3 regions of the Exiguobacterium sp. s102 genome follow, and region 1 is predicted to be linked to each of the others. Evidence: riboswitches for the same ligand, from Rfam matches in the RefSeq annotation. Region 1 holds a riboswitch; each other region holds the start of a gene.
The links. A riboswitch is a leader RNA that binds a small molecule or an ion and turns the genes downstream of it on or off. The one in region 1 is predicted to bind S-adenosylmethionine.

Region 1 (10,669 bases):
TGGCAAGACGAAGGTGTTTGCGTAAAAGTCAGACAGACACTCCTGCTCAATTCGCCCAGTCTGGTTTGCTGAATCCTTTGAATGATTTTTCGATCACTTCATTAAAATCATCCGATTTGACGACAGCGGTTAAGTCTTTGGCCAGTTGTTTGTCTTCGTCACTTGTCTTAACAGCGACTAAGTTGCGGTACTGCTCGTTCATCGTCTCGAGTGCGAGTGCATCGAGTAAGTCGAACTTCGCAGCAAGTGCGAAATTTCCGGGAACAGCTGAAATATCAACACTTTCGACAGCGCGTGGGAGCTGAGCGGCTTCAAGCGGTTTGATGACGAGTTTCTTTGGATTTTTGATGATGTCCTTTTCTGAGACGGTCAATGGATCGGTATCTGCTTTTAGTTCAATCCAACCTTGATCCGCTAACAGGTTCAAAGCACGTGCCTGGTTCGTCGGATCGTTCGGTGTCGCGACTTCAGCACCTTCTTTGACATCGTCCAACGTTTTATAGGACTTGCTGTATAATCCCATCGGTGCGGTTGGGACAGTGATCAACCCTGTGAGATCGAGATTTTTTTCTTTCGCAAACGTTTTTAAATAAATCGAGTGCTGGAACAGGTTGGCATCGATATCACCGCTCCCGAGGGCAAGGTTCGGTTGAATGTAATCACTGAATTCGACGATTTCGACTTTGTAGCCTTTCTTTTCGAGTCCCGGTTGAATCGCTTCTTTGACCATATCGCTATACGGACCACTCGTCGCCCCGATTTTGATGGACTTCGTTTCTTCATTTGCACTGCTGTCACCGCATCCGGCTAAGATGCTTGCTCCTAATAATCCTGTTGCTAAAAAGGCATAGCGTTTTTTCATCGTAATCTCTCCCTTGCGTTCTCTATTTGTAAGTTATCGTTTATCGGCGACACGTGCGAACCGGTTGCCGAGTGCCTGAATGACTTGAATGATGACGACAAGCACGACGATCGTCATGATCATGACGACGTTATCGTACCGGTAATAACCGAACCGGATCGCGAGGTCACCAATTCCGCCGCCACCGACAATCCCTGCCATCGCTGAGAATCCGATCAGACTGATCAAGGTCAACGTCAAGCCTTGAATGATTCCGGGCAATGCTTCCGGAAGGAGAACACTGATAATGATGCGAAGCGGTTTCGCCCCGCACGCTTCTGCTGCTTCAATCAAGCCGGGTGGAATCTCACGGAGTGAGGTTTCGACGAGTCGGGCGAGAAACGGAATCGCGGCGACGCTCAAGCTGACCGAGGCGGCAGCGGGACCGATCGTCGTCTTCGTGATGAGTTGCGTCAATGGAATCAAAGCAACGAGTAGGATGATGAATGGTAACGAGCGGACGATGTTGATGGCGAAGTCCAACGTCGTTCGAATGAAAACGTTTTGGAAAAAGAGTCCGCGGTCGGTGATGAATAATAAAATCCCGAGTGGAATTCCGATGATGATGGCGAAGGCGAGTGAAATGCCGACCATGAAGGCCGTCTCTCCGAGTGCTTTCGTTAAGTCGGGAAGCATTGTCGTAAACCGGTCAAGCGACATCTTGAATCACCTCGATTGCGTGCAACTGTCCCTCGAGCCAGGTTAAGGCACGATTCACGTGCAGTGTCGGTCCCGTCAAACTGACGATTAAGACGCCAAACGCGACGTCCTGAATGTAGTCGACCTTCCCATGCAGGATGCTGACTGCGATATCGAATTGTTTGATGGCTTCAGATAAGGTACTCTCACCTGTTTTTTCACCCGTGAACTGAAGTCGAATGACTTTGCCGGGTGTCGTCCGTAAAATCCGTTCCGGCAACTCGATTTGGAGTGCCGTATCGACGTAATGTTTTGTGACCGGATGTTCGGCTTGACTAAATATGGCGTAAGTCGAAGCGACTTCGACGACTTCACCGTGCGCCATGACGGCGACGCGGTGACAAATTTGTTTGACGACGTCGATTTCGTGGGTGATGAGGATGATCGTCAAACCGAGCCGGGCGTTCAAATCTTTCAGTAAATCGAGAATCTGGAGCGTCGTCACGGGATCGAGCGCTGATGTCGCTTCGTCACAGAGTAAGACGTTTGGATTGTTGGCGAGCGCTCGTGCGATGCCGACGCGTTGTTTTTGTCCACCACTGAGTTGGCTCGGGTAGTTCGTCTCGAATCCTTCGAGTCCGACGAGTGCCGTTAATTCTTGAATCCGTTTCGGGAACTCACGCCGTTTGACACCGGCAGCCTTTAAGGCGAACGCGATATTGTCGGCAACGGTGCGGGACTGAATCAGTTGAAAGTGTTGAAAGATCATACCGACCCGGAGACGGAGTTTGCGGAGAGACGTTTTGGAGACACGTGATAGATTGGCTCCGTCTACTATGACCGTACCGCTCGTCGGTGTCTCGAGTCCGTTAATCAACCGTAAGAGTGTACTTTTTCCGGCGCCGGATTCACCGATGATGCCGAAAATTTCCCCTTGTTCAATCGTTAAGTTGACATCGTTTAATGCAAAAATCGGTGTACGGTCACGGACAAATTGTTTTGTGATGTGTGCGAACTCAATCATGATGTTTCCCTCCCTATACAAAAAAATCGCTTTTTTCCAGTTAGAGAGCAACCAGAAAAAAGCGACGAATTGTAGAATTTCGTAACTTATCTCTCAGAACAAAAGAAGTTCTGTAGGATGTGGCACCGTTCCATTACTGGTGGTTGCCGGACGTCGTTGGGCCTAATCCCTCGGTCGCTCTCGATAAGTAGCTATGCTGTTGGGATTTACTTTAACGGAAATGATTCCCATCTGTCAAACGTTTTTTCAGAATTATTCGGCAACGGCGGTTTGGAAGAGCTGAAGGGTCCCGATTCGTTTGACAGCCTCGACGAGTCGGTCGACATCGGCAATCAGACTGATCCGGACGTAACCTTCACCGTATGTACCAAAGAAATGACCCGGTGTCACGGCGACGTGCGCTTCGTCGAGCAGGTGATCGGTGAAGCTTTGTGACGTGAAGCCGGACGGAACAGGGAGCCAGACGAAGAACGAACCACCCGGAACCGGTCCTGCCCAGCCGATTTCGTTTAATGCACCGAACAACGCATCGCGTCGCGTCTCATACAAGGCGCTCAGTTCACGGACACATGTCTGGTCGCTTGAAAGTGCGACCGTCGCTGCATGCTGGATCGGTGTGAAGGCACTGACGTAAAGGTGTTCCTGGTATGTTTCGATGCTCGCGATGACGGACGGATTACCGATTGCAAAGGCAATCCGGAAGCCGGACATGTTGAACCGTTTAGAGAGTGAAAACAACTCAATCCCGACATGCTTAGCGCCTTCCGTCTGGAGGAAACTCCGCGTCGGACCATCGAAACTGATCCCGCCGTACGCTAAGTCATGGACGACGCAAATGTCATGTGCATCAGCGAACGCGACCGTCTGTTCAAAAGCCGCTGCCGTCGCTGTCGCACCGGTCGGATTACTCGGATAGTTGAGGAACAACATCCGGGCTCGTTCGACGTCAAGCGAATCGAGGAGATCATAGTCAGGCAAAAAGCTATTTTCAGCGAGAAGCGGAAGCGTGATCGGATACGCACCGGCAAGTGCTGCGCCCGATAAGTAATCCGGGTAACCTGGATCCGGGACGATGACCCCTTCACCGGGATTGACGATCGTCTGCGGAAGGGCGACGATGCCGGCCTTGCTTCCGAGTAAAATCGCGACTTCTGTCGCCGGATCAACCGACACGCCAAATTCTGATTCATAAAAATTAGCGACGGCCTGTTTTAAGAAATCATGTCCGCGAAACGGCGGGTATTGGAGATTGCTTGCATCATCGATGGCTTGTTTTAAAGCATCGAGAATATGTACGGGTGTCGTTTGGTCCGGTGTTCCTTGACCAAGCGTGATGACGTCGTGTCCTGCGGCTTTGACGGAACCGATCCGTTGGGCAAGTTCTGCGAAGACGGGATCGGGCAAGCGATCGATGGCGATCGATGGGGCGAAATGTTTCATCTCTGTTCCTCCTTCGGGTATTGTCGTCAAGAATAGCGAATTTTCAGTCAAAATGAAAGAGGTTTTTTAAAATCCCTTAAAAATTAGAAGAACATTCCAATTTCAGACGACGTTCTTGATACACTAGACAAGTAATCGATCGACTACTAGACGGGAGATGGAAAAGATGAATCGGACCTGGTGGAAAGAAGCCGTCGTTTATCAAGTGTACTGGCGGAGTTTTAACGACTCGAATGGAGACGGGATGGGGGACTTGCGGGGCGTGATTGAAAAGCTTGACTACATCGCCTCACTCGGGGTGGATGTCATTTGGCTTAACCCCTGTTATACATCACCTGATATCGACAACGGTTACGACATCGCTGACTATTACGGCATCATGGAGAAAGCCGGCACGATGGCAGATTTGGACCAGCTGATTGAATCGGCGCATGCGCGCGGCTTAAAAATCATTCTCGATCTTGTCGTCAATCATACAAGTAATCAACATCACTGGTTTGAGGAGTCGCGCCGTGATCAAACGAATGATAAGTCAGATTGGTACATTTGGCATGACGGGGAAAAAGGAACACCACCAAACAATTGGCGGTCGTATTTTGCGCCGAGTCCATGGACGTGGGATGAAGGACGGCAACAGTACTATTTTCATTCGTTTGCTTCAGAACAACCTGATTTGAACTGGGAACAGCCTGCCGTCCGTCAATCTGTCTACACGATGATGCGATGGTGGATCGACCGAGGCATCGATGGTTTCCGGATGGATGTCATTAACTTGATTAAAAAACGAGCGGCGTTTGACGATGTGGAGGATCCGTTTGACTTGTCCTACTTAGGCAATCAACCGGGAGTCCATGAATTTTTACAGGAGATGCATCAGGAAGTTCTTGCGGGGAAAGAATTGTTTACGGTCGGGGAGATTCCGTTTGTCGGTCCCGAAGATGGGCTGTTATATGTCAGCGAAGAACGTCAGGAGTTACAGACGTTGTTTCATTTCGAAGTCGCCGATGACATGGAAGAAATGGACCTGCTGCGGTATAAACAGATTCAAAAACGGTGGTATGATGCGCTGTACCCGAAAGGCGTCGCTTCACAATTTTTGAATAATCACGATCATACAAGACAAGTCACGCGCTTCGGTAGCGAGTGCTATCGTGTCGAGAGCGCCAAGTTACTCGGCTTGATGCTACACACGTTACCGGGTATCCCGTATGTCTATCAAGGAGAAGAAATCGGGATGACGGGTATTCGTTTCTCGGATGCTTCTCTGTACCAAGACGTCGCCTTCCGTAATCGTTACGAGGAGCGCGTCGCAGCGGGAGAGCCGAGTGGCACTGTCTTGTCATCGATGCAGCTACGGGCGCGGGATAATTCGCGGACACCGATGCAATGGGATGATAGCCGGGCAGGCGGATTTACGACAGGGGCACCATGGATGACGGTCAATCCGAACTATAAAACAATCAACGTGCAGGCAGCTGAACAGGATCCGCAATCGGTTCTCGCGTTTTACCGGGAGTTGATTCAATTACGAAAAGAACATCCTGTCATGGTGTATGGCGTGTATCGTGATTTGGCGATTCAGGATCCTTATCTTTACGTATATGAACGGGAATTCGCAGGGGTGACGTGGCGAATCGTCTTGAACGTCCATGATGAACAGGTCGAAACGACATTCGCCTTACCGAATGAACAGTTACTTCTCTCGAACTATGAAGAGAGTGCAAGTGAGATCTTACAGCCCTATGAGGCGCGTCTGTACCAAACGAGTCGGTGAAATAGTGAAGGGTCTCATCTTAGGAAAATACAAGAAAGTGACACGCTAGAAAAAGTGCCGTGGTTTTGAGGAACATTCTGATCGAGGGTCATGACAAGAGTTAGGTCCCGCTGATTTCGAACGGGCTGATGAAAAAAGAAGGAGCTGACTCAAGAGTCGCTCCAACATCAATCAGAGTGACGGACGGTTTTGTTATCCTCACCGCGAATCGCGCTACCTTTTCCCACAGGGGTCGAGGATGAACGTTCCCGTCCTCCATTAAGTAAATGGCCGATGACCCACTTTTGACGGGATCATCGGCCATATCTGTACAAATGTTTATTGTTTCAGATAGTTGAGTGTTTGACTGAGATACGTATGGAAAAAGTCCTGATTCCTTTTAATCGAGAGTGGTTCCCGCTTTTGAGTCAGACCCTTTGAGCGTGTAGAAAAACGTGTGCGAGAAGTGAATACGCTATGTCTAGATGCGATCAGTTCCTCGTCTCGTCTTCAAAGCGACAGGGGCGCGAACGATTGCTTTTTTCGGTTTAATGCGATTCAAGACGGATTGCGCTCTAAATCGGCTGCATGAATTGTCTATACTTACGCTTTTATCTCCCGCACTTCCTGCTTTTTAAGCAAGACAAAGGGTTCGGTAGATTGTTGTGGGATCAGCGTTTTAACAATTGTTCAAACCGATCGACAGCTTCACGCATTTCATAGCTCGGTGCGAGAACGAGAGGACCATGTCCAGTCGCAAGGATGTCGGGCGTCAGTTCCGTCAATTGATGGGCGGACTTCAAGGCGACGTCTTTATCCCAAGTCGCGAGAGCAGGGAACGGGAACTGCCAGCGCGTATCGCCGGAAACAGCGATTCCGCCTTGTGTTTGGAAGGCATCTCCGGCAATCAACGTCCGACTGCCTTCATGCCATAAGGAAATCGAGCCCGGGGTGTGCCCGGGAGACGTAATGACGCTCAGGCTTCCGACTTGTTGGCCGCTTTCAAGCAGACGGTCTGGTCGTGTCTTGATGTTTTTCGGGATGCCCCCTTTTAAGGGTGTCGTCTCTCCTTCACGAAGCGATTCGTCACCGCTAAGAAGCGCTGCGTCGCGGTAACTGATTGCCACTTCGGCGAGTGGAAAGGCATTCGCTAAGAAGTCGAATGAACCGACATGATCAGCGTGGGCATGCGTCAAGATGATGGAACGTAACGGTTTGTGATGGGACTTGATGACGCGATGGATTGCTTTGGCGTTCAGTGAAATCCCGGTATCAATCAAGGTCAGGCTGTCGGCTTCTTCAAAAAGGTAACAGTTGACCGGGAAAAAAGAGGGTGTCGTCTGTAATTGATGGAGTCGTTCAATCGTTGAGATCCGCATAGCGTTTCACTCCCTCGTTAAAATAATCGTCGATACTTTAGTATCACCTGTTTTAGTACAGACGTCTACAAAAAAACTCCTCGACTGGACCGAGGAGTAAACAAAAATTAATACGTGACTTCGAAGACGGCACCAGCATGCGCAGAATCGTCTCCATCTGCCGCTGTCGTGACGAGCAGACGATCTTCATAAGCGATTGGGCACGTCGGATTTGCAACCGGGAACTCGATGTGTGCGAGCTTCTCACCCGTTTCAAGATTCCAACGTGTGATGCAAGAACCGGCATAATGCGCGATGAAGACATGTCCATCCCGGTCTTTCGTCATGCCGTCCGGAAAACCATCTTCTTCTTCTAAATCGATTGCTACGCGGCGATTCGTCAAGGGCTGATCAGGTGCGTAGTCAAAGGCGTAGACTTTTTTAGTCGGTGTGTCGATATGGTACAGCGTCGTTCCGTCCTCTGACCAGACGAGACCATTTGAGTTCGTGAGGCTTTCGAGCAAGACATCAATCGAGCCATCGTGACGCAAACGGTAGAGACTGGCCGTTTCCCCGTCCTCTTCATTGATGCTACCGGCTACATACTGCGCAGATGGATCGAGTTTACCGTCGTTCATCCGGTCCGAGTCGGGCATCGTCAACTTCGTTTCGAGTGAGAGATGACCTTCTTTCAGATCGAATGTTCCGAAACCATGTTCTGAAGTCACCCGGAGAAAATCAGGGGCATCAGTTAAAGCGATTGAAGTGATCGCGCTCGGTACCTGGAACGGCTTCAAGGCCTCAGTCGTCAAATCATATGAAAAGAACAGCTTGTTTGGAATGTCAACGAAATAAAAGCGTTTCGTTTTGGCGTCATAGACAGGCGATTCGCCTGTTTTACATGCTACATCAATAAAAAGTGAGACTGTCATATATGTTCCTCCTACGTATGGTCTTGCTTGAATCAATCAAGTAAAGACAAATTACCATTGCTATCTTAATGAAGAGAGCGATATGAGTCGTTTGTGTCGTGATCTAAAATGAATCATAGTATCCACAGTAAATGTACCTGTTTTACTTTAATCTAAAACGTCCGCTCGAAAATTCAATCGATTCTATTAAAAAAGGTCTTCAGCTCGGAAGTTTACCGAAATGAAGACCATCCTTTAAATTAACGGCTTTTGACAAGAAGACTGACAGCTTCCTTAACTAAGTCTTCTGTTTGTCCCTCACCACTGGCTTCAGCCTCTTTGACACATTCAATCAAGTTTGAGCTAACGACGACACCAATCGTCCGGTCCATTGCTGACCGTGCAGCGGATAACTGAGTGATGACGTCACGACAATCTTGACCTTCTTCCATCATCCGTAAAATACCGCGCAGTTGTCCTTCAATCCGACTGACCCGATTTTTCATCTTTTGATCGTAATCCATTCGTTTTCCTCCATTCTAAGGTGCAACACGTATTCTCGATACCTTCATGCTATGCCCATCATGGTATTTCTGTCAATTCAATCGATTTTTCAGCTATATTTTTTGATAGAACAGGGAATATGGATGTGATGGAGAAAAATAATCAAAATAACGAAAGAAAACTAAAACGATTTTGCGTCAGCTTGCGTATACTATATGATAAGGCTGACTAATCACAAGGGGGAGAAGGATGCATACTCAATCCGATGAATCGCTTTATCATCAGATGCGTGGAGGAGATGAACAGGCTCTTGAAACGTTATATGATAAATACGAGAGGCTGTTGTTTTCATTCGCACATCGCTTTACGAACAACGATCGATTATCTGAAGAAGTTATTCAAGAAGTCTGGATGAAGATATGGAATGGACGTGTTGACTTCAATACGGAGAAAGGAAAGTTTTCTTCGTGGGTGTTGACGATTACCCGAAATGCTGCGCTTGATTGTTTACGGCGTGAAAAGCGACAACCGACAATTGAAATTGAAGAACGAGACGGTGGGTTTGATGAACCGGTCGAACGAACGGTCGTCGAACGGGAAACCGCTTCTGAAGTACGTGAAGCGGTCCAAGCATTGAAACCGGAGCAACAAGAATTAATTGAGCTCGTCTATTTTAAAGGGTTAACGCAACAACAAATCTCAGATCAGCTCGAATTGCCCCTCGGAACGGTGAAGACGAGGATAAGGAGTGCGATTCAAGCGTTACGAAAATTATTGGAAGGGAGGGAACGTTGATGGAAGAACGTTGTCATGATTTAATTGATTACTTTAATGGAACGTTATCTGCAGCCGATCGAGACGCGTTCGAAGCACATCTTGCGACTTGTGACGACTGCAAGCAGGCGCTACAAGAAATGGAAGAATTGATGCTTCCCATCGCGGAATCACTTCCAGAACGACCGGTACCGGCTGGGATGAAATCAAGAATCTTAGGAGAAGTCCTTGCTTCGTCAAACGAGACGGATCAAGAAGCGCCTAACATTGTGAAAACAACACAGCCGACACCGGAACATGCCTCGGAACTCGAGACAAAACGTGCGAAAAAGCAAACGAGACGAAAAGTCCCACTCGGTTGGTTAATGAGCATTGCAGCGGTTCTCTTATTATCGCTTGGAGCGAACGCCTATTTCTTAGCGCAAGATGAACCAGAACAAACAGAAGCGTTAGCGCTGGATGAAGTGAACGGCATGGGAAATTTCGAGAGTACGGCTTCGATTCAAGGATCGAGCATGATCTTTACGAAAGACGATAAAGAATACATGCTCGTTCAATTGAAAGACTTGCCACCGCTTAAAGAAGGCGAGTTGTATCAGATGTGGACGATTCAAGGCGATCAAGTACAGGCGAACGGAGTCATCGAACAAGATGGTCAAGCAGCAGCAGTCTTTGCACTCAAAGGCAGTGGAAAGATTGATGCCGTCGCGATTACGGTCGAACCTGAACCAGATTTAGAACAACCAACCGGAGCAGTCATTGCATCCGCTACACTATAAAAGAAGAAATTTCGAGGGATCCACAAATGTGGGTCTCTTTTTTGTATATTTCGTACAAAATAGTCGAAAAACACATCAAACTGTTTGAACTACCTCCACCTAGGCTTCGCTTAGAGGTGGAGGATTCCTGAGTGATCCGACCTAACGGTCGAAAATTGATCAGGCTAACCCCGTCGTACCGACGGTTGAAGAAGCTAAGAGGCGTTCAGCTTCTTGTTTGAGGTTCAGTCCTGCGTTCACATCGCGGTCGTGGTGGATGCCGCAACTCGGGCATGTCCATTCACGCAAGCCAAGATGTTTCACGTCTTTGTGTTGATGTCCGCAACTGGAACACAGTTGACTAGAGGCGAAGGTCTTGCCGACTTTCACGACGGTCTTTCCGTACCATGCCGCCTTGTATCCGAGCATGCGGAAGAACTCCGACCAACTGACCTCAGAGATGGACTTGCTCAACTTGCGATTCTTCTGCATGTTCTTCACCTGCAAGGTCTCGATGCCGATGACGTCGTGGTTTTTGACGATCTCGATCGATACCTTGTGCAGGAAATCGGTTCGCTTGTTCGCAATCTTCTCGTGGATGCGGGCG
Region 2 (10,669 bases), on a different contig from region 1:
TCGGCATCTTCTATAACAGCGGTCAATCGTGTGAGGCACGGTCACGTCTTTACGTCCATGAAGACATCTACGAAACATTCATGGAACAATTCGTCGCGAAGACAAAGCAACTTGTCCTCGGGAACCCGTTCGATAAAGGGACACACATCGGGGCGATCATTGATCAACAACAACTCGATGTCATCGACGGGTACGTCCAATCGGCAAAAGCAGACGGGGCAACGATCCTTGCGGGCGGTCAAGTCGAACAGGTCGAAGGATTCGAAAAAGGCTTCTGGTATGCACCGACGATCATCACGAACGTCACGCACGAGATGAAAGCGGTCAATGAAGAAATCTTCGGACCGGTCGTCGTCGTCATGCCATTCAAAGATGAAAAAGAAGCGGTTCGTCTCGCGAACGATACGGAATTTGGTCTCGGTTCAGCGGTCTGGACGAAGGACGGGGCGCGGGCGACACGAGTCGCGAACCAAATCAAAGCCGGGATTGTCATGGTTAACTGTCCGTTCTCCGCCTTCCCGGGTACGCCGTTCGGTGGCTACAAACAATCCGGTTTCGGTCGTGAACTCTGTATCGAAACGCTTGATTTATATACGGAAACGAAAAGTATCTTATCGTATTACGGAAGCCGTCCGCTTAATCCGTTCGGACTGTAAACACCAACGTGCGGACGCGAGTCCGCACATTTTTTTATAAGGAGGAATTCAGATGATTAATCAGATTGTCGTTGTTGGATCAGGCGTCATGGGGCGCGGAATCGCCTACGTCGCAGCCGCAAAAGGATTCGAAGTCACACTCGTCGATATCGAAACTGCCTTGCTCACTTCTGCCAAACAGGAGTTGGAACGGATTGCCGAAAAAGGAATCGTCCGCGGGAAGATGTCGGCGGATGAAGTCGAACAACTGTTTTTGCACCTTCGTTTTTCGACAGACTTAACAGCGGCCGCAGCACACGCCGATCTCGTGATTGAAGCCGTCCCGGAACGGCTCGAGATTAAACAGTCCGTCTTCCGGACGATTGAAGCCGCAGCCCGGCCGGCATGTTTTTTCGCGACGAACACATCGACGATGAGTCCGACGGAAATCGCCTCGTTTACGATGCGACCGGACCGTGTCATGGCGATGCATTTCTTTAATCCGGTTCATCTGATGCCGCTCGTCGAACTCGTCCGTGGACTTGAGACGTCGGATGAGACCGTGACGGCACTGACGGGCGTCGCCGAACGGATGGGGAAAGAAACGGTCGTCATTCAGGAATTCCCGGGGTTTGTCACGTCACGGATCAGTGCGCTCGTTGGTAACGAAGCCTTCTACATGCTGCAAGAAGGACTTGGAACGCCGGAAGAAATCGATAAGGCAATCAAGCTTGGGTTGAATTATCCGATGGGACCGTTCGAACTGGGAGACTTAGTCGGACTCGATACGCGCCTGCATAATTTACGTTACTTACATGAGAAGCTCGGAGAAAAATACCGTCCGGCTCCATTGCTCGAGCAATACGTCAAAGCGGGACGACTCGGTCGTAAGACGGGACGCGGAGTATATGACTATGCGAAAAGCGGGGTGAAGGCACCATGAGGCGTGTCGCGATCATCGACGCCGTCCGGACACCGATCGGACGGTACAATGGGGCGTTAAAAGACGTCCGGCCGGATGACTTAGGAGCGGTCGTCATCGAAGCCTTACTCGCCCGTAATACACAAGTTGCCCCTGAAACAATCGAAGAAGTCATTTTCGGCAACGCGAACCAAGCGGGCGAAGACAATCGGAATGTCGCCCGGATGTCGGGCTTACTTGCCGGTTTACCGGTCAGCGTCGCCGGAACGACGATGAATCGGCTATGCGGTTCCGGACTTGATGCTGTCATCGCAGCCGCACGGGCGATTGCCTTAGGCGAAGGCGACGTCTATATCGCCGGCGGGACGGAAAGTATGACGCGTGCTCCATTCGTGATGGGGAAACCGGATGCGGCGTTCCCGCGTGGCAATCAAACGTTATACGATACGACAATCGGCTGGCGGTTCGTCAATGAACGGCTGGCCGAACAATACGGAACCGATTCGATGCCGGAAACGGCGGAGAATGTCGCGTCGCGTTATGGAATCAGCCGGGACGCCCAGGACGACTTCGCGTATACAAGCCAGTTCCGGGCAAAACAGGCGATCGATAGTCAACGTTTTGCGGACGAAATCGTTCCTGTTCGTTACGCAAACAAACGGGGAGCGATGCTTGAGGTCAGTCAAGATGAACACCCGCGCCCAGAGACGACGCGCGAGAAGCTCGGCACATTGCGCCCGTTGTTTCCAAACGGAACGGTCACGGCGGGGAATGCGTCAGGTGTCAATGATGGTGCATCAGCCTTGCTGTTGATGAGTGAGGAACACGCACGCGAGCTTGGACTGACGCCGCTCGGGTTTTACCGGGCAAGTGCGACGGCAGGTGTCGAACCTGCCATCATGGGGATTGGTCCGATTGACGCAACGAAAAAAGCGTTACGGCGCGCAGGACTGACGATCGAGCAACTCGACCTGGTTGAACTGAATGAAGCATTTGCGGCACAAAGTCTAGCCTGTATTGCCGAACTTGGTCTTGATGCAGACAAGGTCAATGTCAACGGAGGGGCGATCGCTTTCGGTCATCCACTCGGTGCAAGTGGTGCTCGGATTTTGACGACCTTGTTGCATGAAATGAAGCGGACGAACCGGACATACGGGCTGGCGACGATGTGTGTCGGGGTCGGACAAGGAATCGCCTTGATAGTCGAACGGGAGGGACTGACATGATTCATTTTGAACGAAGTGGACAACTTGCGCTGATTCGGATTGATCGTCCGGAACGGATGAATTGTTTTGATTATCCGACGCTGGTCGAGCTACAGGAACTTGTGGATGCCGTCAAAACGGACGAATCGGTCCGGGTCGTCGTATTTACCGGGACAGGGAAAGCATTTAGTGCCGGTGCTGACTTAAAAGAGCGGGTGACACTGAATGAAACAGAAGTCCGTCGGAATGTGCTGGCAATCCGTGAAGTCTTTGCGAGCATCGCGGCGTTGCCTCAACCGACGATTGCAGCAGTTAACGGTCACGCGCTTGGCGGGGGATTTGAGTGGATGCTTGCCTGCGATTTCCGGATCATCGTCGACGGCGCGTTGGTCGGTCTGACGGAAACGAGCTTCGGTATCATCCCGGGAGCAGGTGGAACACAACGCCTTCCGCGTTTGATTGGTGAGACACGAGCGAAAGAACTGATTTTTACGGCGAAGAAAATTGATGCCGAGACGGCAGAACGATACGGTCTCGTCTCGCAAGTCGTCGCGACAAAGGATGCGTTGTTACCGGCTTGCTTTGAACTTGCAGCAGCGATGCTCCGTAATGGGCCGATTGCCATTCGTCAGGCGAAACAAGCGATCGATGGCGGAATGAATGTGTCGCTCGCTGACGGCTTACGACTTGAAACGGAAGCCTATGAGGCAGTCATACCAACCGAGGACCGGCTTGAAGCACTCCGCGCCTTTGCTGAGAAACGAACACCGCAGTTTCAAGGGAAATGAGGATGGTCGCCACCTGAAATAACACGTATACTAACGGTACACAAAAAAACGTTATATCAAAGAGAGAGTGAATGACATGAGTGCGAATACCCAATCGATGATTTTTACGATTTATGGCGATTATATCCGGCACTACGGGAATCAGGTTTGGGTGGGAAGTCTGATTCGGTTGTTGAAGGAGTTCGGACATAACGAACAAGCCGTTCGCGTTGCCGTTTCACGAATGGTCAAGCAAGGATGGTTGATTTCTGAAAAACAAGGGACAAAAAGTTTTTATTCGCTGACGGACCGTGGGGTCGAACGGATGGAAGAGGCGGCACGGCGGATTTATAAGTCGACGCCACACGTCTGGGATGGAAAATGGCGGACATTAATGTATACGATTCCTGAGGAAAAACGTCAGATTCGGGATGAGTTGCGGAAGGAACTGACATGGAGTGGCTTCGGTAACTTATCAAACGGGGTCTGGATTTCTCCGAACCCGCTTGAAAAAGAAGCGACACGTCTGATCGAGGCGTATCAGATTACCGAATACGTCGATTTTTTCGTCGGCGAATACCACGGACCGCAACAAGATCAATCGCTCGTCGAACGTGCTTTTCCACTCGACGAGTTACAAGCGCGGTACGAAGCATTCATCGTTGAGTACAGCCGGCGTTACATCGTCCACCAAAGCCAAATCCAACTCGGAGAGATGGATGAGGAACAGTGTTTTGTCGAACGGACGAAGCTCGTCCATGAATACCGGAAGTTTTTGTTTACGGATCCTGGTCTCCCGCAAGAATTACTTCCGGATGCCTGGAACGGACACCATGCGGCAGTATTGTTCGAACAATACTATCGCCTGCTTGCGGCACCGGCCAGCCGATTTTTTGAGTCGATTTTCAAAGAGACACACGACGTGACACAAAAAAGTGCTGACTACGATGCGTCGGAGCATCCATTGTTTGCGGAGCGGTCGTAAGCGAAAGTAACCTTGTGCTTACGACCGTAGCGTCAATTGAGAAATGAATCTATTACAGCTGAACTCCGGTCTTCTGGAAGTTCACTTTTCGCATGTGGAAAACAGTTATTGTCCGAGCTGTTCCCGGAAGGCGTACCCTTTATCAACATAGGAGTCGATTGATTCCTGAATCATCTCGAGATCAGCTGGTGTCAACTGCCGCACGACTTTACCGGGGGACCCGACAATCAAGGAGCGGGGCGGGAACTTCTTGCCCGGGGGAATCAACGTATTGGCGCCGATGATACATTCTTCACCGATTTCGGCGTGATCAAGGACCGTCGCCCCCATGCCGACGATCGATCTGCGACCGATGCGACAGCCATGGAGAATCGCATTATGTCCGACCGTCACCTCGTCTTCGACGATGACAGGTGCCCCTTCGTATAAATGAATCGTCGCGTTGTCCTGGATGCTGCAACGCTTCCCGATTGTAATCGGTCCTTCGTCCCCGCGTAATACGGCGTTGAACCAAACCGTTGACTCTTCACCGATCGTTACGTCACCGATTAAGAATGCTCCCGGCGCCACGAAGACGGTCTCCGCAAGTCTAGGTGTCGTATCACGATATGGAATATTCATAAAAATCCCTCTTTTCCGATTAATGAATTTCAATTCAGTCTTACTTAGTATACCATTCTTAAACAGCAGATTGGAGGAAGACGATGTCCCGATTATGTGAGTTACTGCAAATCCGCGTTCCAATCATCCAAGGCGGAATGGGAAATGTCAGTCATGCTGCCTTAACGGCAGCCGTCTCGAATGCCGGTGGTTTAGGAACACTCGGTTGTGGCACACGTTCGCCGGAAGAAATGCGCCGTTTGATTGAGCAGACCCGTCAATTAACAACGCATCCGATTGCCTTGAACATTGCGATTGGTGTCTCGCCGCATACGGAAGCCCTGATTGAATTAGCGATAGCAGAACAGATTCCGGTCGTGTCCTTATCAGCCGGAAACCCAGCACCCTATACTGAACGTTTACGGACGGCCGGAATTACGACGATTGCGGTCATCGCGTCAGTCAAACATGCATTAAAGGCAGAAACGGCCGGGGTCGATTTGCTTGTTGCAGAAGGTGTGGAAGCGGCAGGTATCAATTCACCGCTCGAGCTGACGACGCTGACACTGGTTCCGCAAATCGTGGATCAGGTCACGCTTCCCGTCATCGCGGCTGGTGGAATTGGAGACGGTCGTGGCCTTGCAGCCGCTTGGATGCTTGGTGCATCCGGTGTTCAACTCGGTACGCGGCTGATTGCGACGCAAGAAGCAGTCGTTCATGCGAACTACAAGAACCATCTCGTAGAAGCAACGGATCTTGAGACACGAATCATCGGTCGTTCCGTCGGTCGTGTCCGGCGTGTGTTAAATGGACCGTACGTTGCTGCACTACAAGGTGTTTCATCGCTTGATGAGTTTAACGCGAAGACGACAGAAGCGTATCACGTGACGGGTGCGGTCGATGGTGACGAGGTCAACGGGTATGTCAACGCCGGTCTCGTGTCTGGTCTCGTTACAGATATTCCGACCGTATCTGAATTATTCGAGCGGATGCAACAGGAAGCGTATACGCAAATTGAACGGGTGCGGGCGGATTATATGTAATCGAGAAGTGAGGCGGATTGTAGACAACGTGCGATCGGGAGATTAAGCGTCGTTATTCGTTGCTTTCCTCGGGCGAGGCGCAAGCCGTTGCTCCTTGATCCTAACGGACAACGCGCAGGGTCTTGCCTGCCTCTGAACGTGCGTTAAAAAACGCACTTTTCCCCGTAGGAATCAACGAAACACGACGTTTTTTTTAGATAATACCGCTTTGAAGACGAGGCGAGACGGGGAAGCGCGAACGGATTGCATCCCGATATCTCATGGTTACGCCTCTTAATCGATTATCTACACGCTGAAGACGGGCAATCCGTCTTTTTTTATACAATTTTTTAAAATGGGACATTTGTCCTTTTCAGATAAGGTGAAAATAGTGTCTACTCATAACAGAAGAAACAAAAGGAGGTGCCTTAAAGTGCAGGGAGTTATATTCGCATTAATGAGTGGACTATTCATTGCGTTGCAGGGGATTTTTAATGCCCGTTTAGGAGATGCCATTGGTCCGTGGTTTTCGGTGACGATCGTTCATTTCGTCGGATTGATGGGGTGCTTAGCGATTTATAGTGTGGTTCGTGACCGGAAAATCGGCGGTTTTCGACAGCTTCCGCTCCTCTATGCCAGTGGCGGATTGCTTGGCGTACTCGTCGTCGTGACCGAACTGACGTCGATCCAGTTACTTGGCATGACGTGGGCGATGTGTTTGTTGCTCGTCGCACAAATTTTATGTGCATTCGTGATTGATTTGAACGGCTGGTTTGGTGTCATCAAAAAAAGGAGTAACCGGGGACAGTGGATCGGGATCAGTTTGATGCTTGCCGGAGTTGCGATTTTTTCACTGTCCTAAAGGGAGGGCCTATGCAGACGATTGAGACCTATTTAAAACAGTACGACTTAGCGGATATTTTTACGGAGACCAGTAAAGGCTATTTACGCATCGAAACGTTTTCGGAAGGGGACCTGTTATGTGTGACGGGTGAACCGATTGACCGGATGTATTTCATCGTCGAAGGAAAAATTAAAATCTCTGCAGCATCGGCTGAAGGGAAACAACGGATTTTACGCTTTAAAAAGGCGATGACGGTGATTGGTGATGCGGAATATATCAATCAACGGGAAGTCTTGAATACCATCGAGGTGATTACGGACGTCGTGGCACTCAGCATTCCGTATGCGATCTTACGTGAGCACAATACGACGAACACCTTTTTACAATTTTTACTGCGGGTCATTACGACCAAGTGGTACGCGGACTCGAAATCAGCATCATTTCATGTCCTCTATTCGGTCGAAGAACGATTTGCCGGATATCTGTTATCGATTACCTCGGACGTTTCCGACAGTCTGTTTTATCAAGAGATGCGAACGTCGAATCTCCATGACGTCGCCGATTGGCTCGGGACGAGTTACCGTCATTTAAACCGTATCATCTCAACACTTTGTGAAGAAGAAATCTTGGCGAGACGACGCGGGAAAATCATTATTTTAGATGTAGAGCGGATTAAAGAAAAAGCGAATGGCAATAGTTACGAATAAGGAGGGGCTAGCATGGGACTAGGTATGTTTTGTGCGATTACGGCAGGAATGATGATTAGTTTACAGACGGTATTGAATGCACGGATGAGTCATGCGTTCGGGGCATGGGCGACGACGACCCTCGTCTTTTTTGTCGGGTTCATCGGTTCACTGTTTGCGCTACTCGTATTTCGGGGTGGCACATTCTCGAACATTCAAACGGTCGAACCGCTTTATTTATTCGGTGGTCTGGTCGGTGTCGGTGTCGTATTTTGTGTGATGCGCGGGATTCAGCTGCTCGGTCCATCGATTGCGATTTCGGTCGTCTTGATTTCGCAACTGAGTTTTGCATTATGTGTCGACTTGTTCGGTTGGTTCGGTTTACCGAAGCTTGAGCTTTCGCTCGGACAAGTCGCTGGATTGCTTGTGATGCTAGCCGGTATTTTTGTGTTGAAACGATATCAAATCGTAGAAATCGAATCTTCGGATGAGTTGTCGGAAAAGGTATCGTAATTCTTACGGTTAACTCTGGCAGTATAAAGTCGATTTTTTAGCGCGAAGACGAATCAGTAGTTGTGGAATGAAAGATTCGTTCTTTTCGTTGCTTTCCTCGGGCGAGGCGCAAGCCGTTGCTCCTTGATCCTCACGGACAACGAGCAGGGTCTTGCCAGCCTCTTGGCAGCGCGTGTTCACGCGCTTTTTCCCGTAGGAGTCAACGAAAAACGAAGCTTTCAGGGTGTACCGTAGAGAAAATCATAGAGTAGTGTTAGAGCGCAATCCGTCTCGAATCGCTTTGAAGACGAGGCGAAACAGGGGAGCGCGAACGGATTGCCTCTTGTTATAGCATATTCACTCTTCATAAGAGTGTATCTACAAACGAAAAGCCCGCACGAAGCGGGCTTTTTTTAGTTTAGACAGATACTTCTTCTTTCCAAGCCACATCGATGAATTCATCGCGACCGGATGCTTTCCGGTCTTTTTTGTAGTGCTCCGGATTCTTTTTGTGGAAGTTTTGATGATAGTCTTCTGCTGGATAGAAGGCTTGTGCCGCTTCGATTCGTGTGACGATCGGCTGCTTAAAGCGATTGCTCGCAGCAAGCGCGTCACGTGAAGCAATCGCAGCAAGGCGCTGTTCTTCCGTATGATAAAAGATGGCAGGTGCGTATTGTGTCCCACGGTCCTGGAACTGTCCGCCGGCGTCAGTCGGATCCGTTTGCGGCCAGTAAAGTTCGAGTAACCGCTCGTATGAGAATAACGCCGGATCAAATGTAATCTCGACGACCTCCGAATGACCGGTCGTGCCTGTTTTTATTTGTTCGTATGTCGGATTTTCGATTTGTCCTCCTGTATAACCGGAAACAATTCCGTGAATACCGGGCAGTTCTTCGAATGGTGTCACCATGCACCAGAAACAGCCTCCTGCGAATGTTGCTTTTTCCATCTATATCTCGTCCTTTCCGCTGGCGGTAGTCGCCCTGTAATCATTCGTGCTCTGACAGCGAGAAAACGAAAACGACTCCTTTGCTTGGTTGCAAAAGGAGTCGTCGCTTTTTATCAACCAAAGCTTGCGCTTTGCTGGTCGTAGCACCTTGCCACTGAAGGCAGGTTGCTGGGACGTCATCGATCCAGATCTCTCAGTCCACTCTTGATAAGTGTTATATGAAGTTGATTAAATTCGTTATCATTGATGTGATAATAGCATCTCTAAAACGACAAAGTCAATCATTAAGATTGTAAGGCATGCAGGACGGTCGCACCTAGAGATTTCGCGCCGACGAGTAGTGCCCGTTCATCGATTTCATATTTCGGATGGTGTTGCGGATAAATCGTACTCCCGTCCGTTTTGGCGGACCCCGTAAAGAAGTAGCTTCCTGGGATACGCTCTAAATAATAGGCGAAATCGTCTGCTGCCATCATCGGTTTGAGTTCTTTGACATGGGCTTCACCTAAAAATGCCGTCGCCTCTTTAACGAGATTTGTTTCTACCGGATGATTCCAAAGGGATGGATAACCCGTCGTAAAGTCGATGGAGTAGCTCGCACCGATTCCGGCACACGTCGTCCGAGCAACTAAATCGACCTGCTGGCGTAACTGGTGACGCAGCGCTTCGTCGAATGTCCGGATTTCACCGACAATCCGTGCCTCACCAGTAACGATGTTCGGAGCCGTTCCGGCATGGAATGAACCGATTGCGATGATGGCAGGTGAAAACGGATCAACTCGCCGACTGACAAGGTGTTGGAGATTACAGACGAGTTGTGCCCCGGCGACGAGTGCATCTTGTGTTTTATGAGGGGCTTGCGCATGACCACCCTGTCCGTGGACAACGATTTCGAATTCATCGATGGCGCACAGCGTATGTCCTGCGTGATAGCCAATTGTTCCGACAGGTAAGTCATTTTCGAGATGCGTACCGAAAATTGCATCGACCCCGTCAAGACAGCCGTCTTCAATCATTTGAATGGCACCACCCGGGAAGACTTCTTCCCCGTGCTGATGAATGAACACGATTGTTCCGTGAAGGTCTTCTTGCAGTGCTGTAAAGGCCGAGGCAAGACCGAGTGCAATCGCCGTATGTCCGTCATGTCCACACGCATGCATGACACCCGGATGAATCGAACGGAAGGCGAGATCCGTTTCCTCCTGCAGTGGCAGGGCATCGAAATCGGCCCGAATGGCGATGGTCTTTCCAGGATGTTTTCCTTTGAGGGTCGCGACGATCCCGCTACCACCGACGTTCCTGCGGTAAGGGAGACCAAGCTCATCATAAAATGAGGCGATGGCGTTTGGTGTCCGCACTTCTTGAAAAGAGAGTTCCGGGTGACGGTGCAGATCACGACGTCTTTCAATGATTTGTTGTTCGAGTTGATCGAGTTGAGTGAAGAGTTGCTGTTGCATCATAATCATCCTTTCAGGTTTTTGAGGTATGACTTTCTATAAAACGGGTAGAGATAGGAGTAATGAATGATGAGGAGGAAAACAAGTCATGGGAGAAATTATTGT
Region 3 (10,669 bases), on a different contig from region 1:
GCATTCCTTGTTCCGATCATGGCGGGCGGATACATTTTAATCGCCCTCTTCATTATGATTACGAATCTTGAATTGTTGCCGAACGTCTTCGGCTTGATTTTCCAAGAGGGACTTTTAGAGTTCAAGACGCTTGCTGGCGGAGCAATTGGTGCTGCAGTTCTTAACGGAATTCGTCGTGGTCTGTTCTCGAATGAAGCCGGTATGGGTTCTGCTCCGAATGCTGCTGCGACGGCTGAAGTGTCACACCCCGTCAAGCAAGGTTTGATTCAATCATTCGGTGTATTTGTTGATACGTTACTCATTTGTTCGTCAACAGCGATGATCATCCTCGTTAGTGATGTCGCGACGAAAGACGCGAACGGAAAAGCAGTTGCCGGGATCGAACTCGCGCAAAACGCACTCTCGACTCAGGTCGGAGTGTTTGCGACGACGTTCATGGCACTTGCGATCTTCTTGTTCGCATTTAGTTCAATCATCGGAAACTATTATTACGGTGAATCGAACATCAGCTTCATTAATGACAATAAAACACTGATGATGGCTTACCGTGTCATCGTACTCGGGATGATTGTCTTCGGTTCAGTCGTACAGACGGCAGGTCTTGTCTGGGCGCTTGCTGATATTTTCATGGGCTTGATGGCAGTCGTCAACTTGTATGCGATTTTCCGCTTATCTAAAATCGCGAAACTCGCACTTGATGATTACCTCGAACAACGAAAAGCCGGAAAAGATCCGCGCTTTTATGCGAATTCGATTCCGAACTTACCAGGTAAAGAATCTCTTGAGGCGTGGGAAACGGACGAATCAAAAGAAAAAGCGATTTAATCAAAAAGAACCGGCATTTTGCTGGTTCTTTTTGCATGTAGACAACGTGCTATCAGAAGGTGAGAGCGTTTTTTTTCGTTGCTTTTTAGTACGCAGATTCTAAAAAAATTACTAAAGCATCGAAAAAATGGGAATAGCTATTAAAGAAACGAAGAAAGGAGAGGGAGGATGGAAAACGTACATTACGTTCGTGTCGCGGATGCCGTTTGGGATTCGTTTGGTGACGACCCGCATATCATCATGGACTGGATTCTTTTTATCCATGAGACGCAGCCGGATTATGAACAGCTATTTGCTCTGGAAGACACGGCAGCCCTCTATCACTTGATGAATCAAATCGATATCTATATCGATCAAGAGACCCATTACAACTTAGGTCGAGCGATTGTCGGTGAAGAGTTGATTGTCAACGAAACACAAGCAGCAATTGTCGGGATTCTCCCTCTTCCGTTAATCATCATCTCAGCAGAAGTCATGCGAAATTTTGATCGTCGGTCACTTGAGACGATTTATGATGAAGCGGGGCAACATGGAGAATTCGACGACGTGTGGGAACAGTTTGCTGATTTACGCGCATACTTCAGCAAGGCTGAAACGACAGAAGAGACGATTCTTATTTATTACGCTTAAAAAAGACTGCTACGGGATAGGTCCCGTCAGCAGTCTTTCGTGTATCGGTCAGTGGATTAAAAGTCAATTTCGTCAGGGTCCGGTCCGAGGCGGACTTCTGTCGCGAGACGATCGATTTGTTCGAGGTCGTCTGCATCGAGTTGGAAATCAAACACATCGAAGTTTTCAGCAATCCGTTCTGGTGTGACTGATTTCGGAAGCGCAACGATTCCGTTATCGAGGTGCCAACGTAGAACGACTTGTGATGGGCTCTTACCATGTTTTTCAGCAATCTCTTTGAAATCATTGATTTCAAGGAACTTACCTTGCATGAGTGGGCTCCATGCTTCGACTTGAATGCTGTGATCTTGCAAGTACTCATGCAATTCATGCTGTGGAAGTTGTGGATGAAGCTCGACTTGGTTGATCATCGGCGTCATGAGTCCTTCTTCAGCAAGTGTATCGAGATGATGTTCTTTAAAGTTCGATACACCAATCGCCTTGATTTTACCTGCTTCGTAAAGTTCGACCATGGCTTTCCATGCTTCGACATAACCTTCGACCGGCCAGTGAATGAGATAAAGATCGAGATAATCGGTTTCTAGTCGCTCAAGTGACTCAGCGAAAGCCTCTTTCGTCCGTCCGGCACGAATGTCATCGTTCCAAACTTTAGACGTCAAGAAGAGTTCTTCACGTTTCACGCCGCTTTCTTTGATTCCTTTTGCGACACCACGTTCGTTTTTGTAGACGGCAGCCGTATCGATATGACGGTAACCGACGCGAAGTGCTTCTGCGACGGCAGCCGGTGCTTCCGTCTCTTCATCGACTTGCCAGACACCGAACCCGATCTGTGGAATCGTGATACCATTTGAAAGTTTTGCGTATTGCATGTATATACTCCTCCTTCAATGAAACTAGAATATGGATTTGCCTGTTCAGTTTAGCATGAACTTAGCGGAACATCTGTTTTGATGCTCATAAGCAGGGAATATAGAATGGGAAAGAGAAGAAAGTCTACTGATGCATAAACGAAGAGAGGTGTAATATCATGGTGAAATCGATTAAAAAAGTACCAAAAGGAGTCTGGACAAGCATCGCAGCACTATTAGGTGCTCAAGCCACGTTCCTCTTTCTTGGTGCCCGCAAGACAGGACGCAACCCATGGGTATGGGGGGGAGCAGGACTTGTTCAATTTCCGCTTCCGGCGATTGCCTATTTCATTTTGAATCGTCAAGAAAAACAGAAATAAAGTGAACCCCCCGTCGCAGACGAAGCGACGGGGGGTGTTTGTTTTACGACATGTTGTTTTTCTGTGCGGCATCACTCTTCCGGCGTGGGAAGCCGAAGAAGATTGCCAGTGATCCACAAACGAACAGTAAAAATGGATAGAACAAATAAGGAATCAGTTCGGGTGACGCCGTTTTCGTCAATTCAGCGGCAATCAAAAGTTGCGCTCCGTACGGGATGATTCCTTGAACACCACAGGAAAAGAGGTCGAGGATACTGGCTGACTTCTTCCGGTCGATGTCATACGTATCCGCGATTTCAGCAGCGAGCGGACCGGCGACAAGAATCGAAATCGTATTATTTGCTGTTGCGAGATTCGTTGCACTGACGAGGGCAGCCATACTGAACTCAGCTCCCCGGCGTTTCGAAATCTTTCGTGTCAGCGTTTCTTTGAGATAAGCAATTCCACCGTTATAGGTGATCAGGCTGACGAGTCCACCCATCAGCAACGTTAAGATTGAGATTTCTGCCATCCCCATCAATCCGTCAGACATCGCGAGGACAAATCCACTTACTCCGAAACTACCGTCGATCATTCCGATGATGCCTGTCAATAACGTCCCGCCGAGTAAGACGAGAATGACGTTGACACCAAAGAGTGCGAACACGATGACGGAAAGATACGGAATCAGCTTATAAAATTCAAATGCTTTCGCTTCGACGACATCTCCGGAACCTGACACGAAAGCGAGTAAGATGACAGTGATGACGGCAGCAGGCAAGACGATTAAAAAGTTCGTTCTGAATTTATCACGCATGTTCGTTTTTTGTGTCCGGACAGCGGCGATTGTCGTATCTGAGATAAACGATAAGTTATCACCGAACATTGCTCCACCGACGACGGCAGCAGCGGCGAGTGCGACATTGACACCCGTCGCGTCATGAATCCCGAGTGCGATCGGTGCAAGGGCAGCGATTGTGCCGGTCGAAGTTCCCATCGCCATCGAGATGAAAGCGGCAATGATGAACAATCCACTCATTAAAAGAGACTGGGGTAGGAAACTGAGTGCAGCGTTGACGGTCGCATCAATGGCTCCGATTGCATTCGCTGTTCCAGAAAATGTGCCGGCGAGTAAAAAGATGAAGACCATGATCATGATGTCCGGATTTCCGGCACCGCGGGCAATCCGCTCGACGGTCTGGTTGATGTCTCCCTTAGATGTCGCAGCAGCAAAAATCAAGGCGATTAAAGCTGCAATCAAGATGGGGAATTTGTAAAAGTCGTTATAGAAGATTCCTGCACCGATGAATAATACAAGGAAAACGAACAAGGGGAACAACGCCCATTTGTTCGGCGTAACCGTTTCGTTCATGTGAATCACTCCATTTCTTCAGCATACAAAAAAAGACCCCTTCGCAAGAAAGAAGGAGGTCTTTACTGAAAAAGACGCTCTTCTTATCTCTCAAGCCATAGCTTGCTGGATTTGGCACAGTACGAATCAATCGTCCGCTGCCGAAACATCATTGGGCCAGTCCCTCCGTTTCTCGCGATAAAAAGAAGTCATTTAGTTGTTTAGTCGTTGTTTAAAACACGTTTATTACCCTAACGTATCTTTTAATGCTTGTCAACTGTACCTTACTGCAGTGCTTGTTTGAGCGTCGTCACGTTTTCGTTCATCAAATCAAAGTACGATTGATCTTGTTGATCTTTTGCGACGGACTCGAGGTTATGAATCGTAATCGATTCGGCACCGATTTCTTTTTGGATGACACGGGCGACCTTTGGCGACACCGTCTCTTCGAAGGCGATATAGTTTAAGTCATGCATCTCTGCTTCCTTGACGATGGCAGCCAGCTGTTTTTGGGACGGTTCGTCAGACGGCGAGATACCGGCAATCGGCAGTTGCGTGAAACCGTAACGTTCCGCCAAGTACCCGTATGCGGCATGCGTGACGAGAAGCTCCTTTTTCGAACCGGAGTCAACAGCTTTTTGTAAATTTTGGTCGAGTTCATCTGCTTGTTTGTTAAAGAGTGCGAGGTTTTTATCAAACGTTTCCTTCCGGTCAGGTGCTTCCTTTGCTAACGCGGTCGTAATCGAGTCAGCCATTTTCTTGGCGTTGTTCGGGTCGAGCCAAACATGCGGATCGTATTGTCCATGATCGTGCGACTCTTCTTCAGCCTCGTGATCATCATGGTCATCGTGTGCGTCTTCTTCGTGCGTATGAAGCGAAGCGGAAGCTTCGAGTAAGTCGATATTTTTACTTGTCTCGACAAAACGAATGGAATTACCGGCTAAACTTTCCTTAATCTTTTCAGAGTACGGCTCAAGGGTTGTGCCGGTAAGTAAAAATAGATCGCCTTTCGCAATCGTCGTCAGTTGCTTCGGAGTCGGCTCATACGAATGCGGGTCGGCGCCAGGGGGAACGATTAATTCGACCTGGACGTCCTTTCCGCCGATTTCTTTGGCGATGGCTGCCGTGGCGAACGTCGACGTATAAATTTGCAATTTACCGTCTTCGTCTGAATTTGAAGTCGATGAGCCGCATGCGGCGAGCAGACTGGCAGTTACTGTCGCGATGGTTAACGCTGGAATGATTTTTTTCATATATGAACCCTCCAAGATAATTAAAACGTAATTGTTCCGATTTGGACTTTCTAACTATATCCGACGGAAATTAAAGCGTCAAGTCGGAATGTTGTGAAGTTCTAGTTCAAAATAAATCGGGTAAGAGAAGAGTAGAAGTGAAATCGGAATGAGCCTTGGAGGTGATGAGGTGAAACGTGAAACAGCATGGTTGATGGGTGGCGCCGCTATTTTGACGACGGCTGCTGCTGGTGCGAGTATTTGGAATAATTATGGAGCCTTACTCAGATGGACGGAGCCGGTCTTGCCGCTTACCGAAAAGCAATTAGCACCACGAAATCTTTTATACAAGACGGTCAATCAGCAGGACTTGACGTTAGATATCTATTATCCACCGGGAGAAGGGCCGTTTCCGGTCGCGATTTATGCTCATGGCGGCGCATTCGTTCGTGGAAACCGTGATGATGTGTTTAGTTTTGCTCCAATCATCGACCGGTTTTTAGAACTCGGGATTGCCGTTTGCAGCATCGACTATCGTTTATTTGAGGATGGCAGCTACTTTCCGGACAACCTGGAAGATGTTCGAGATGCCTTATGTTTTTTAAATCAACAAGCGGATGAATTACGCATCGCGCGCGGTCGCATGCTTTTATGGGGTGATTCAGCAGGTGGAGCCCTAATGTTGACGACGGCGCTTGCCCCGACTGAATTTATCGGCGAACAGGCGGAGGCGCATCTTCCTTTAATCAGTGGAGTCATCGCCTTGTATCCGCCGACGAATTTTCTGTTGTTTAAATTCATTCAAACCTGGATTGCCCATATCAAGTTTTATGGGGGTGGACGTGAAGAATGGCGACAGTTGATGATGCGTGTCTCCCCGGCGACACATTTAAGTTCCGACTCGCCGCCGATCATGTTGCTGCACGGAAAAAAGGATCCGATTGTCCCGTTTGCTCAAGCACTCCACTTTGTTGAGAAGGGGGCGGATGTCGGGGCGGATGTTCGATTATTCTCTTTCCCGAATGGCACACATTCGCTGGCGAGCTTTGCCCAAACTGAAAATCCACTCAAAATTGAACGTTTGCTCGAACGAATCGAAGCCTTCAGTTGTCAAGTGCTTGTCTTACCGAAACGAGAGGCGCTTCATTAGGAAACATGATACAATCAGTCATATTTCTTTAGAAGGAGACTGCAATATGACGGAAATTTGTTTAGTACGACACGGTCAAACGGACTGGAACTTAAACGAGCGGATTCAAGGACGTGAAGATATACCGCTTAACGAGACCGGTAGAAAACAGGCGGCTCTCAGTGCTGCCTACCTGGCAGAAGAACAGTGGGACGTCTTGATTTCAAGTCCGCTATCGCGAGCTGTCGAAACTGCTGAAATCATTGGTCAATCGATCGGTCTAAGCTTGACGGAAACGGATGAACGGCTTGTCGAGCGCGAATTTGGAACGGCTTCCGGTGAACCGGTCGCCGGAATTTACGAAGCAGTGCAGGCAAATGATGCAGAGCGCGTCCCGGGGCTTGAAACGGAAGCGGAAATTCAACAGCGTGTCTTCAGTGCGGTTGAAGAACTGACAGAAAAATATCGAGGAAAACGCCTCTTAGTCGTCTGCCATTCGCATACGATTAAAGCGGCACTCTCCTCGATTGATGAGACATTCAGTTACCGGACGCCGTTAAAAAATGCATGTGCGAATTACATTCGTTTTTCCGACCGTTATGAGATTGAGCGGATTAATGTAGCGGACCATATCACAATTTGAACATCATCCTTCGACGGTTGCCGGATGTTCTTGTAAGTACTGTTTAAACGTTTCTTTCGCGATGCTCGTGATATGAGCACCACGTTTAGAGCGTCGGTCTTTATATTCTTGAATCAGCTCTTCGCCAGTAAAGTTGTCTTCGACGACTTCACGCAAAATCGATTCGGATAAATCATTTTTCATCATGACCATCTTACCGGTAAAGAGATAAGAGACGCCTTCGCTCAATTGCGTACTTTCATAAGGGGTGACAATCATGGCGGCGGGGTCATTGTCCGGCCGTGAAATCGTGATTTCAATCAAAGCGCGCAGCTTTTTCTCGAACAGTTCTTTCAAAATCGGTTGATCGGTGTCGGTGACGACGATTTCAGCGACCCACTGGGCGGTTTGGTCGGTACTCACCGTCAGCCCATCTTTAATCTGAACGGGGATTGTCGTATCTCGCCCTGATTCATCCATGAGAATACGTAATGTACACAATTTAAAGGTTTTCAAAAAGAACTCCTCCTTTTGTTGTTCGTACGTGATTTTCTTCAGTATAACGTGAGTCTGTCGCCTGCGCGAAACTTTTCGTAACGTCTTCGAGTCGAACTATGTTTAAATGGAACTAGAAATCAGAAACAGGAGGACCGTTTATTATGCCGCAAGCACTTATAGGAATATTAGGAATCGTGGGGATTATCTTACTTGCCCATCACATCATCATGTATTGGCATGCTGAGCCAAAAGATCGCCCGACGCTTGCGTACCGCATAGCGCTCCTGATCGCCTGTTTGCTTCTTATCAGTGGAAGTGATCATTTAATTAGTATCTTTTACGCCGATTCTCTTGCTGAGTTCGGTCAACGGATTACCTATATCGTCTTCATCGGAGGTGCGCTTGGTTTTGCGTGGTACTTTCGTCAACAAATGGAACAAGCGACAGCCAAAATGACTGCTCACCCAAACGAAACAGCCCACTTCAGTTGAAGGGGCTGTTTTTAGCGTATAGAAAATGAGAGGGAGATGAAAAGGTAGCCTTTTAAGACGTCCGTCAAGAAGCTTGATTCTTGAGGCTGCTTGATTTTGTTATTTTACACCACTTGCGAGGCGTGTTTTCCGAATCATGTCGAGTTTCAGTTTCCAGAGACGGTCGCTGAACGTGACGGCATAGATTTCAGGTAGACGTAGACGTTTGTACTCTTCCCACAGGCGTCCGATTTGCTGTTCGTGGAACTGACGACTTTCTTCAATCGTCGGAACGGTATACACGAGTTCACCGTCCTTGAAGATCGGTGCAAGTAACCGTTCAACCTTAAAGTTTTCAATCCGGTTCCGGAACGACGGGTCACGGACGTCAATCAAATCGACGAAGTCGAGTTGACTCGGATCTTCATCGAGTAACGTGATGTAGTCGCCTTTGAACTTGTTCGTTTCCGGGTCGACGATGCGGTACGCCTCCTTGATATGCGGTGTCGTCGTCTTCGCTTTTGAAGACGAAACTTTGATGACGGGTGCAAGTTCGCCGTCAATTTCGCGGGCGACGAGTTTATAGACCATGCCGAGCGCCGGTTGTTCGTACGCCGTGATGCCGCGTGTTCCGACGAGGAAGGTGTTTGCCTGTGCCCCTTGGATGCGAAGGTCTTGAATGACATATTCGTCTAAATCACCAGACAGGACAATTTCGACGTCGAGTAAGCCGGCTTCATCAAGCATCTTCCGGGCGCGTTTTGATAGGTAGGATAAGTCGCCGGAATCGATTCGAATCCCGCGTAACTTATGTCCGTCTGCTGCGAGTTCTTTTGCGACCGTGATCGCGTTCGGGAGTCCGCTTTTAAGCGTATCGTACGTATCGACGAGCAGTGTCGCCTGATCCGGATAATGCGATGCGAACGTCCGGAAAGCCGTCAACTCATCATCATGAAACTGGATATCTGCATGCTCCATCGTTCCACCACATGGGATACCAAAGTCGCGGCCGGCCGACGCGAGGCTTGTCACGTCGAACCCGGCTAAATAAGAGGCACGTGTTCCGAAGTAAGCAGCATCGATTCCTTGGGCGCGGCGTGAACCGGCTTCGAGGAATTTCGCGCCTGGTGCCGACTGCCGAATCCGTGCGTATTTCGTCGCGATCAACGATTCGTGATTGGCGATGTTCAAGATGGCCGTTTGCAGTAACTTCGCCTCAAAAATCCGTGCTTCAATCCGGACTAATGGTTCGTTCGGGAAGACGATTTCGCCTTCTTTGACACTCGAGAGGGAGCCATTGAATTTAAAGTTACGTAACTCATCCTTGAATTCATCCGGGAACCCGATCATCGTTTGAAGATACGTAATGTCTTCTTCTGTGAAGTGGAGTGTCTGGATATATTCGATGATATTTTCAAGACCGGCGAAGACGACATAACCACCTTCGAATGGATTGCTGCGGTAATAGACGTCAAAAACAGCACGTTCATTATGGCGCCCTTCCTTCCAGTAGATATACATCCATCTCGGAAGATAGAGGTCAGTATGAAGTGCAAGATTACGTTGTAACATGAAGACAGATCCCTTCTTATTCGCCGACGACTTCTGCGCCGATCGATTGTTTAAAGTGTGTGAGTGCCCAGTCGTGGCCGGCCGCATTGAAGCTGGCGACGGCGTCAGCATGGACGACGATTTTATAGCCGAGATTGTACGCGTCGACAGCAGTGTGCAAGATGCAGATATCTGTACAAACGCCGACGAGGTGAACTTCTGTGATATGCCGTTCACGAAGACGTAAATCTAGGTCCGTCCCAGCAAAGGCGCTATAGCGCGTCTTGTCGATGACATGATCCGCAACACGCGCCATCTCTGCGACCTGTCCGAATAAGTCCCGTCCGTGTGTTCCCCGAATATTATGAGGCGGGAAGAGGACGGTTTCCGGATGGAATGTGTCGCCTTCTTCATGAAGGTCGTTTGCAATGACGACATAATCGTTCGTCGAAAATTCATCCATGAGCGATGCGATGCGTCCTTCGATGAGTTGACCCGGTTTACCGCAAGTCAGCTTACCTTCATCGGCGACGAAATCAAACGTATAATCAATAACGATAAGAGCGCGCATGAGCGATAGCCCCTTTCCTGAATGGGATATAGTGTTCTCTTTCACATTGTACTCTATCTCACTTCGAAGGCAAAAGGAAGAAATCGAACGAGTAGAGGTATAAGAAGTAAGGAAAGTAGGGTATAAGGTATAGGACGAAAACGATAGTAGAGGAGGAGAATGGAATGGAACGGTTGAATGAGTATGAGGTAGAAGAACGTTTAGAAGGTCTGAATGACTGGAGCGTCGTCGATGACGAAATCGTACGCATCTACACATTGGATTCTTTTCCGGCGGCACTTGATTTTGTTCAAGAGGTCGGTTCTTTAGCAGAACACTTGAATCATCACCCGCGGATCATGATTGATTATAAACAGGTGACGCTCGCCGTGACGACACATGATGCCGGCGGGTTGACTGGGAAAGACTTCGAACTCGCGGAGGCCTGTGATGCCATCTAAACTATTCATTACATTCGGTAGCGGTAACTTTGTCGACCAAATTCGCTCGCGTGATGCTCAAATTCGGGCAGCGGGTGGAAGCGGAGAAGCATTACTCTGGATTGAAACGGACGGAAAGTCACCGTTTCAAAGCGGGAACAGCT

Region 2: it holds a riboswitch for S-adenosylmethionine, as region 1 does, so the genes downstream of both, msrA (peptide-methionine (S)-S-oxide reductase MsrA) here and KNQ02_RS00550 (methionine ABC transporter ATP-binding protein) in region 1, are expected to answer to the same signal.
Region 3: it holds a riboswitch for S-adenosylmethionine, as region 1 does, so the genes downstream of both, KNQ02_RS09875 (Na+/H+ antiporter NhaC family protein) here and KNQ02_RS00550 (methionine ABC transporter ATP-binding protein) in region 1, are expected to answer to the same signal.

What each region holds. Positions count from the first base shown of each region.
Region 1 covers NZ_JACSML010000001.1:118,616-129,284, forward strand. Annotated here, with positions in the region: gene KNQ02_RS00540 (MetQ/NlpA family ABC transporter substrate-binding protein) at 47-862, opposite strand; gene KNQ02_RS00545 (methionine ABC transporter permease) at 896-1,561, opposite strand; gene KNQ02_RS00550 (methionine ABC transporter ATP-binding protein) at 1,551-2,564, opposite strand; SAM riboswitch class I at 2,648-2,754, opposite strand; gene KNQ02_RS00555 (aminotransferase class I/II-fold pyridoxal phosphate-dependent enzyme) at 2,817-4,004, opposite strand; gene KNQ02_RS00560 (alpha-glucosidase) at 4,171-5,778, shown strand; gene KNQ02_RS00565 (MBL fold metallo-hydrolase) at 6,429-7,136, opposite strand; gene KNQ02_RS00570 (SMP-30/gluconolactonase/LRE family protein) at 7,244-8,047, opposite strand; gene KNQ02_RS00575 (metal-sensitive transcriptional regulator) at 8,287-8,550, opposite strand; gene KNQ02_RS00580 (RNA polymerase sigma factor) at 8,780-9,325, shown strand; gene KNQ02_RS00585 (anti-sigma factor) at 9,325-10,083, shown strand; gene tnpB (IS200/IS605 family element RNA-guided endonuclease TnpB) at 10,243-10,669, opposite strand, start outside.
Region 2 covers NZ_JACSML010000005.1:101,769-112,437, forward strand. Annotated here, with positions in the region: gene KNQ02_RS12640 (aldehyde dehydrogenase family protein) at 1-656, shown strand, start outside; gene KNQ02_RS12645 (3-hydroxyacyl-CoA dehydrogenase) at 709-1,578, shown strand; gene KNQ02_RS12650 (acetyl-CoA C-acyltransferase) at 1,575-2,783, shown strand; gene KNQ02_RS12655 (enoyl-CoA hydratase-related protein) at 2,780-3,550, shown strand; gene paaX (phenylacetic acid degradation operon negative regulatory protein PaaX) at 3,627-4,514, shown strand; gene KNQ02_RS12665 (gamma carbonic anhydrase family protein) at 4,620-5,135, opposite strand; gene KNQ02_RS12670 (NAD(P)H-dependent flavin oxidoreductase) at 5,219-6,157, shown strand; gene KNQ02_RS12675 (DMT family transporter) at 6,570-6,998, shown strand; gene KNQ02_RS12680 (Crp/Fnr family transcriptional regulator) at 7,010-7,687, shown strand; gene KNQ02_RS12685 (DMT family transporter) at 7,700-8,179, shown strand; gene msrA (peptide-methionine (S)-S-oxide reductase MsrA) at 8,577-9,107, opposite strand; SAM riboswitch class I at 9,215-9,321, opposite strand; gene KNQ02_RS12695 (M20 metallopeptidase family protein) at 9,392-10,564, opposite strand; gene KNQ02_RS12700 (putative quinol monooxygenase) at 10,653-10,669, shown strand, end outside.
Region 3 covers NZ_JACSML010000003.1:9,331-19,999, reverse strand. Annotated here, with positions in the region: gene KNQ02_RS09895 (alanine/glycine:cation symporter family protein) at 1-825, shown strand, start outside; gene KNQ02_RS09890 (hypothetical protein) at 994-1,455, shown strand; gene KNQ02_RS09885 (aldo/keto reductase) at 1,512-2,324, opposite strand; gene KNQ02_RS09880 (hypothetical protein) at 2,483-2,683, shown strand; gene KNQ02_RS09875 (Na+/H+ antiporter NhaC family protein) at 2,727-4,034, opposite strand; SAM riboswitch class I at 4,115-4,218, opposite strand; gene KNQ02_RS09870 (metal ABC transporter solute-binding protein, Zn/Mn family) at 4,298-5,266, opposite strand; gene KNQ02_RS09865 (alpha/beta hydrolase) at 5,436-6,395, shown strand; gene KNQ02_RS09860 (histidine phosphatase family protein) at 6,442-7,017, shown strand; gene KNQ02_RS09855 (YwpF family protein) at 7,021-7,512, opposite strand; gene KNQ02_RS09850 (hypothetical protein) at 7,656-7,985, shown strand; gene KNQ02_RS09845 (nicotinate phosphoribosyltransferase) at 8,085-9,536, opposite strand; gene KNQ02_RS09840 (cysteine hydrolase family protein) at 9,553-10,086, opposite strand; gene KNQ02_RS09835 (4a-hydroxytetrahydrobiopterin dehydratase) at 10,251-10,526, shown strand; gene KNQ02_RS09830 (hypothetical protein) at 10,516-10,669, shown strand, end outside.